DNA from 2 places in the Solibacillus sp. FSL W7-1324 genome. Region 1 is predicted to be linked to the other one. Evidence: riboswitches for the same ligand, from Rfam matches in the RefSeq annotation. Region 1 holds a riboswitch; the other holds the start of a gene.
The links. Region 1 has a riboswitch for glycine ahead of gcvT (glycine cleavage system aminomethyltransferase GcvT). Riboswitches for the same ligand answer to the same signal wherever they lie in the genome.
Positions count from the first base shown of each region.

Region 2: another riboswitch for glycine. It lies ahead of MKY71_RS07790 (amino acid permease); the one in region 1 lies ahead of gcvT (glycine cleavage system aminomethyltransferase GcvT).

Region 1 is NZ_JBBOYH010000001.1:2,228,592-2,232,812, reverse strand. It holds gene MKY71_RS11035 (prepilin-type N-terminal cleavage/methylation domain-containing protein) at 1-386, shown strand, start outside; gene MKY71_RS11030 (type II secretion system protein) at 358-651, shown strand; gene comGF (competence type IV pilus minor pilin ComGF) at 648-1,103, shown strand; gene MKY71_RS11020 (shikimate kinase) at 1,408-1,920, shown strand; glycine riboswitch at 2,047-2,139, shown strand; glycine riboswitch at 2,143-2,251, shown strand; gene gcvT (glycine cleavage system aminomethyltransferase GcvT) at 2,414-3,523, shown strand; gene gcvPA (aminomethyl-transferring glycine dehydrogenase subunit GcvPA) at 3,648-4,221, shown strand, end outside.
Region 2 is NZ_JBBOYH010000001.1:1,616,459-1,620,679, reverse strand. It holds gene MKY71_RS07795 (MFS transporter) at 1-922, shown strand, start outside; gene MKY71_RS07790 (amino acid permease) at 1,381-2,718, opposite strand; glycine riboswitch at 2,968-3,047, opposite strand; gene MKY71_RS07785 (dehydrogenase) at 3,367-3,909, opposite strand; gene aspA (aspartate ammonia-lyase) at 4,123-4,221, shown strand, end outside.

The DNA.
Region 1 (4,221 bases):
TCTATTTTTCACAAAAACCGTTGATGGTCTACACAGAAAAGCAGGTGATGGACCAAAATGAGATGTTAATTCGCATGACACAATTATTATCCATTGAGAAAGGAACACCTCATAGTTTTGAAATTCTTAACTGTCAGTGGATTCGAATAAAGGAGCGCAATACTGCTGACATTGTTTATGATCAGAAAATAGCGCGGCCTATCGATATGTTTTTATCTACACCTTATAACCGGCTCATATTCAATACCCAGGGGAACGTCCAGGCGTTTGGTCGTCTTACGTATCACTTTGAGGATACAAGCTATCAGTACTCCGTCAATATCGGGAAAGCGAGAATTTTTGAAAAGGAGGTTTTTCATGAGCCAGGAAGGACTAACACTTGTTGAAACACTGTTAGCGGTCGTCATTTTATTTTTCCTTTCGTTGACAATCATTCCGCTCACATTTAATATGAAACAGCAAATTGCCATTCAAAAAGTTCAAACACATGCAGCGGAAGCAGCTTTTATAGGAGCGATGAAATATAAACGGTATGGACAAACATCCGGGATGCAGCAAATTGACGATGTACAGTTTCAATGGCATTATGACGGGCGCCAAGTATGTGTGCATTATGATCTTAATAATAAGAATGAGGAACTGTGTGTATGAGGGAGAGGCGAATATTAAATGAGCGGGGTTTTACATTACTGGAGAGCTTATTTCAGTTAACCGTGTTTGTACTTTTTAGTTCGATTACCCTGCTAATTCTTTTATGGGTTCGGGATCTTCGACAGATTGAAATGATGAAAGATGAAGTGAACTGGGAATTGTTCGTATATGATCTTCATCAATACAATATGAATTCCGCATCCGGTAAAGTGCTCAGTTCGAGTATGCTGCAACTTGAAATATTAAATGATCCCGAGGAACGGTTATTTGTCTTCGATAAATCTGCAGAGCATTTACGTAAAAGGTCGAATAAAGGAGGAAATGAAATTATGCTGCCTTTTGTTGAGAACTGGGAGCTTGCGATTATCGGAAATGAATTGAACATGAAGGTAGTGATGAAAGATGGAACAAAACGAGAAAGGGACCTCGTATTACCATTACCTCCAAAATGACAAAGGTACACTATTTCTCTTGGCAGTATTTTTATTATTCATCGTTTCCGGAGCTGCCGTTTTCTATACAAATGCATATTTTGCGCAAATAAAAGTATATAATTCATTGGAATCTATTTACGTTCGTGCTACGATAAATATACTAAATTTACCTTAAAGTTCGACTTCTTTTTGCAAAGTCGAAAAAATGTCACATTATGCGATATGATTGACAAAAACAATTGGATGAACAACGCAAAATGAGAACGATAAAGGTGAAGGTGTAATGAATTAAGTAGTCCGTAATTAGAAGAAGGTGAACAGCATGCGTAAAATTTATTTAGTTGGATTTATGGGGTGCGGAAAAAGTGCGATAGGCAGACGTTTAAGTTTTTTCTTGAAAATGCCGTATTACGATATGGATCATGAAATTGTAAGACAGCAGGGTATGACGATCCCAGAAATTTTCGAGAAATACGGCGAAGCACACTTCCGAAAAATCGAGACGGAATTTTTAAAGAATTTCCGTGATGAAGCATGCATTATCGCTACAGGCGGTGGGGTAGCCGTGAATGAAGAAAACAGGAGAATTATGCGCCAAACAGGGCTTGTATTTTTTCTGGATGCAAAATTTGAAGATATTTATAAGCGTATTCGGAATGATAAGAACCGTCCCATTGTTCAATCGACAACGGAGCAAGAATTGGAAAACCTGTATCACCAACGAAGAAAGAGTTATCGACTAGCTGGTCATATACAAGTACTGACAGCCGGGAGAACATTAAGACAGATTGTTGAGTACATCGGCTTTCAAGTAAAACGTCTTAAAGGCGAATGATATATCAATATTGATTTTTAATGTTCGTGTTTTGAATAAAATTAAAAAAAGATTGCGTTTGCATTATATTCAATGTTAGGATATTGCTAAGAAGAGCAATAACATGAAGTAAATAATCTAACGCGGATGATGGTACGGGGAGAGAACGTGATGTCACGTCGCCGAAGGAGCAAATAGCGATGCTATGAATCTCTCAGGCAAAAAGACTCGTATTGGACGCAACTCTGGAGAGTGCTGTAATAGCAAATGTTGCAAACAGCCACCAAAGGGGAAAGCCTGTATTGTGATAGTGGATCAAATTCAGGTGTAACTTTCAGGTGCAAGGACAGAGAATCTCGGTAAAGGGGATTCGTCTGTCTTTTTTTTATGGAGAAATCAGCTCTGAAATATTCTGATGATTCTAATAAAAAGATAGATTTACATTTCAATCGTGTAATGTTGCTTCCCCTTTGCAAGATAAAACGAACCTACATAACTAAAGGAGGAAATGAACATGACAAATGAAGTAATGCTAAAGCGCACACCACTTTTTGACGAATACGCAAAGTATGGTGGGAAAACAGTTGATTTTGGCGGCTGGGAATTACCGGTACAATTTTCTTCAATTAAAGAGGAGCATGATGCGGTACGTAACCGTGCAGGGCTTTTTGATGTATCCCATATGGGAGAAATTATCGTAGAAGGTCCGGATGCACTTGCTTATTTACAAAAGATGCTATCTAACGATATTTCCAAGATTGCAGTTGGCGGTGCCCAATATAGTGCCCTTTGCTACGAAGATGGCGGTGTTGTGGACGATTTACTGACATACCGTTTGGAAGAGAACCGTTATCTTCTTTGTGTAAATGCAGCAAATATTGAAAAGGACTTCGAATGGTTACAGCAGCATGTTGAAGAGAATGTCAAAGTGACAAATCTGTCAAATGACTATGCTCAAATCGCCCTGCAAGGACCATTATCTCAAGAAGTGCTCCAAACATTAACAGCAACAGACTTATCGGGAATCAAATATTTTAAATTCCAGGATAATGTGGATGTAGCAGGTCATTCGGTTCTTGTGTCCCGCTCTGGTTATACAGGGGAAGACGGATTCGAAATCTACGGTGCACCAGCAGCGATTGTTGATCTTTGGAACAAAATTTTGGAAGCAGGAAAAGACAAAGGGGTAGTAGCTGCCGGTTTAGGGGCACGTGATACACTTCGTTTTGAAGCTTGCCTGCCATTATATGGCCAAGAAATTTCAAAAGACATTTCACCACTGGAAGCGGGCATTGGCTTTGCAGTAAAATTGGCGAAAGATCCGCAATTTATTGGTCAGCAAGCATTAATTGACCAAAAAGAAAATGGCCTGACACGTAAATCTGTAGGTATCGAAATGATTGATAAAGGTATTCCTCGTCACGGCTATAAAGTATTTAAGGATGGCGAAGAGATCGGCTTTGTAACTACAGGAACTCAGTCACCAATGACAAAGCGCAATATCGGTTTAGCTTTAATTGACGCAAAATTCACAGAAGTTGGAACTGAACTAGAAATCGAAGTACGAAAAAATAGAGCAAAAGCTGTGGTGGTAGAAACGCCATTTTACAAGCGTGCAAAATAAAGGAGAACTTCAATCCGCGGGGATTCTCCCCCTTGATTGATAGTTGAACCAATCTCCTGCATTTCGAGGAAGATAAATAACTACCCGTGATTGCGGGATAAAACTTTTGAAAAGAGGGTTAACAATGAAACATCGTTATTTACCAATGACGGAACAAGATAAACAAGAAATGTTAGACCGTATCGGGGTTGCGACAATTGATGAGCTTTTCGAGGATATTCCTGAGAAAGTTCGCTTCCAAGGAAGCTACAATATTAAGCCTGCGAAGTCAGAAGCCGCTTTAATGAAGGAACTTGCACAACTTGCAGCAAAAAATAAAGATACAGCGAGCAATGTTTCGTTTTTAGGTGCAGGTGTCTACAATCACTATAAACCGGTAATTGTTGATCACGTGATTTCACGTTCGGAGTTCTATACAGCATACACACCATACCAGCCGGAAATTTCTCAAGGTGAACTTCAAGCAATTTTTGAGTTCCAGACGATGATCGCAGAACTGACAGGCATGGATATTGCAAACTCTTCTATGTATGATGGCGGTACGGCATTGGCAGAAGCAGGTATGCTTGCTGCAGGACATACACGTCGCGGTAAATTACTTGTTTCAGGAGCTGTTCATCCGGAATATCAAGATGTTGTAAAAATGTATGCGACAGGACAATCAATTGAAGTCGTGACAATTCCGACAAAAGACGGTG
Region 2 (4,221 bases), 610 kb from region 1:
TTACTGTTTGATCTTTTTGGCCAATATCGCCGTCTGTTTTGCAAATCCGAGCAGCACATTTATGATTACAAAACTTGTTTTACCAAATGATCGCCTGCGTTTTAACGCGATCAACAGCATGCTCGGTTCAGGGAGCTTTATGATCGGCCCTGCGCTAAGTGGTGCCATTATCGCCATGAGCAGTACTGCGACGGCGATGTGGGTGAATGGGTTTATGCTGTTGTTTAGCGCATTTATGATGTATCTACTGCCAAATCAGGAGATCAAGTCGTCCACCCAGTCAACTGTACTCACACTTTCTGTTATCCGAAATGATTTTATAATGGTATGGGCGTTTATCTCGCAACGAAAATCGCTGCTTAAATTTTTCGTTTTGTATTCAACAGCACTGATGATTTGTTTTTCCCTCGATTCACAGGAAATGTCGTTTTTAAAAGACTTTCATAAAGTGACGGATTCTGTATACGGCATCATTGTAGGAATAACAGGAATCGGTGCCATTGTCGGTGGCTATTTGGCTGCCCGATTCGTGAAAAAACTGTCGCTCGTCTCGTACATCGGCGTCGGGTTTACATGTACATTACTTTCCTACTTTATATTTTACTTTTCGTCGAATCTAATGATTGCGGTCGCTGCATTTATTCTACTCGGACTGTTCATGGCGTTCAGCAATGCAGGCTACGCGACATTTTACCAGCAAACAATCCCGACTGAAATAATGGGACGGTTCGGCAGTTCATTAGGATTGATTGAAAGCTTGATGCAAATCTCTTTAACCTTGATCATCGGGTTTTTGGCGGAAATCTACACAATTCAGCTGACAACAAGCATCTTCGCTTTGATTGGCGTTGTCATTGCATGTATCGTCTATTTCCATCTGTTGAATAACAAAACTTTATTGACAAAGGAGGAGCTCACTTGATTACTTATGGAACTATTGCGCCGGGTTGAACTTTTGTGCAGCGGGGAGAGGGGCCGGATTTTCTAATATATCCACAGAAGTTCCAATATAATTTTATTTGTTCTAATATATTGCCGATTTTCTAATATAAGTGCGGTTTGTTCTAATATGTGTCCAGGATGTTCAAATAAAGTATGTACTTCTTCTAATATCCTGTCTCGATTATCTAACAAACCGCACAAATGTTCTAATAAAATTCAGACACGGCTTCTTCTCGCCCATTTTACCCGCTAAAAAGACTGTCCTAGACCTCAAATTTAAGGATTTTCTAATGACCAGCCCGGTTCTTCTAATATCACTTAAATTTCTTCTAATAAACCACTCTATTGTTCTAATAAAATTCGCCCCCCCCGGAATGGAAATCAATTTCACAATGAAAAAAAGCATCTTTCTAAAAGAAAAATGCTTTTTTCGACTCTTTATTTCTTACGAATCTTATAAAGAACAAATAGCGCGATAAACCATAACGGTGTTAAGAGCAGTGAAGTTCTTGTAGACTCGGAAATGCCCATAATTATTAATAAAAACAAAAAGAATGCCAATATTAAATAGTTGATGAATGGTGTTAAAGGTGCTTTGAAAATTGAAGTTTTATGTAAATCCGGATGACGCTTTTTGTAAATAATATGCGAAATCAGAATAATGCTCCAAACCCAAATAAAACAAATCGCACTAATTGTTGTCACGATACTGAATGCATCGTCCGGCATCATATAGCTTAGCAGTGCACCGATTGAAACGACAACTGCAGAAAATAACAGACCATTTTGCGGCACCGCATTTTTGTTTAATTTACCGTAAGCTTTCGGTGCTTGTTTATTATTACTTAAACTGAACAGCATTCGGCTCGTTGAGAACATCCCGCTATTCCCTGCAGAAGCAGCTGATGTCAGTACAACAAAGTTAATTAACCCTGCAGCAATCGGGATCCCTACCAATGCGAAAACCTGAACGAACGGCGAGCTTGCTGCGCTTAATGTATCCCACGGATTGATTGTTAAAATGACGAATAATGCCCCTACATAAAACAGCAGTATTCGAACGGGAATTTTATTGATGGCAGATGGGATGTTCTTCGGCGGGTTTGCCGTTTCAGCAGCCGCTACCCCTACTAATTCAACCCCAACGAATGCAAAGACTACCATTTGGAACGCCATTAAAAATCCAAATGCCCCATTCGGGAATAATCCGCCATGCTCCCATAAATTCGATACAGCCACTTTGCCTGTATCTGTTTCAAAGCCAATGATCAATAACACAATACCTATCGCGATCAACGCCACAATTGTGATAATTTTAATCAACGCAAACCAAAATTCCAGCTCTCCGAACAGTTTGACTGTCAATAAGTTCAAAATAAGTAACACGACTAAACATGCAATAGCCGGTACCCATTGCGGGATATCGAACCAGTACTGCGTGTACATGCCGACAGCGATAATGTCCGCCATTGCCGTCATAATCCAGCAGAACCAGTAAGTCCAGCCGGTAATATAACCTGCCCAATCCCCTAAGTATTCAGTGGCGAACTCGGTAAATGAAGCATAGCCGCCTTTTGATAAAAGCAATTCGCCAAGTGCACGCATGACGAAAAATAGTGCGGTTCCAACGATTAAGTATGCAAAGATAATAGAAGGTCCTGCAAGTGAGATCGCTTTACCTGACCCTAAAAACAACCCCGTTCCGATTGTTCCTCCAATCGCGATTAACTGAACGTGGCGATTTTTCAGATCGCGCTTTAATTCTTGTTGTTCCAAAACGATTCCTCCAAAGGATAAGTATTTTGTCTGTTTACACAGCGCAAAATAATAAGTACATCATCGCGGTCCATCAAGTAAATTTTTCTGGAATTAAAACAGGGACTGATATTATGCCAGTCCCTGTGTCTAAGAATAATCGATTTCACCTCTGTAAAATCGCGTCCAGATTTCAAAAATCTGTGACATCTATCGAGTACCTTTCTATAAACAATGAATTTACATCCACTATTAAAGAAAAGCGTCTCTCATTACTCTTCTGTCCTTTTGCCTGAGATTGTGAACCCTTCGGCGACGCGGATTATCGCGCTCTCTCCAGAAACTGCTCCCGCCAGTAGTTTTATCCACGACGATCAACGCTTGATATGTATGCAATTAGTTGCCTATAGGTCCTTGGCATCTTCCAATTCCCTATAGTTCGCGTTCAATACTATTATTGTACGATAATTCATACTACCAATTTTTTGCCCGTCTTACAATGGAAGTTCGGAGCCGGTTATTATCTAAATAGCAATTTAACCTTATTCCCAACATAATGTTTTCTTCTTGCAGAAAAATCATGACGAAAAAAATATTACACCGAAAATTCAATATTTTCAGTGTAATATTATATAGAGGAATTGGTAGCCCTCGTATTACTGTATTTGTTTACTTCAATTTTTCCTGAACCGTTTTATCCTCTTCATAGATTGTTCGATTGATATCGATCAGCTTACCCTTTGTTGTGTCGGTTTTTTTCATTTTGACAACATACGTATTGTCCAAAGCTATTTCTGTGCAGGCGATGTCTTCCTCACTGCGAAGATCTTCCGGATAGTTTAACGTAATGACTAAAGTATCCCCATCTTTTTCGATTTTTTCAATTTCTCTTCCACAACCATCCGAATACCCTGTGACAAACAGTACTTCCTCTGATTCAAAATCGACAGGTGGAACGGATTCAAAGCCAAAAATATCGGCCCAAGTCGTATACAGCTTTTCATCCTGGACAATTGAAATACTCGTACCTACCTCAGGAGGTATCGTATCTAAATGAAACAGTAATTCATAATCTACTTTATTTTCATCATTTTCTTTCTGTACAGGTTCGGTTGGATCGGATGATGTTTCATTTTCATTTTCTTTTGTATTACATGCCGCTAGAACTAAGATCATTCCAATGACCAGCATATAACTTAACCATCTCTTCATTGACATTCACCTCATCCCTTTCCTAATTAGTCGTATAAAAAGTAAAAAAGTTTCGAAATTTCCCTCATTATATTTGTTAATATTGGTTAATTTAAACTTACGTGAGAACGTTAAATAAACTAATAATTCAGCAAGTAAGCTTTTATTATAATATGGCGTATAATGTAGTTGTTTATCCAACTATTACACCATTCTCTTGGAGGGTTTGTACAAATGAGTACACGTATTGAAAAAGACTTTTTAGGCACATTAGAAATTCCAAAGGACGTTTATTACGGCGTTCAAACAACTCGTGCATTAGAAAATTTCCCG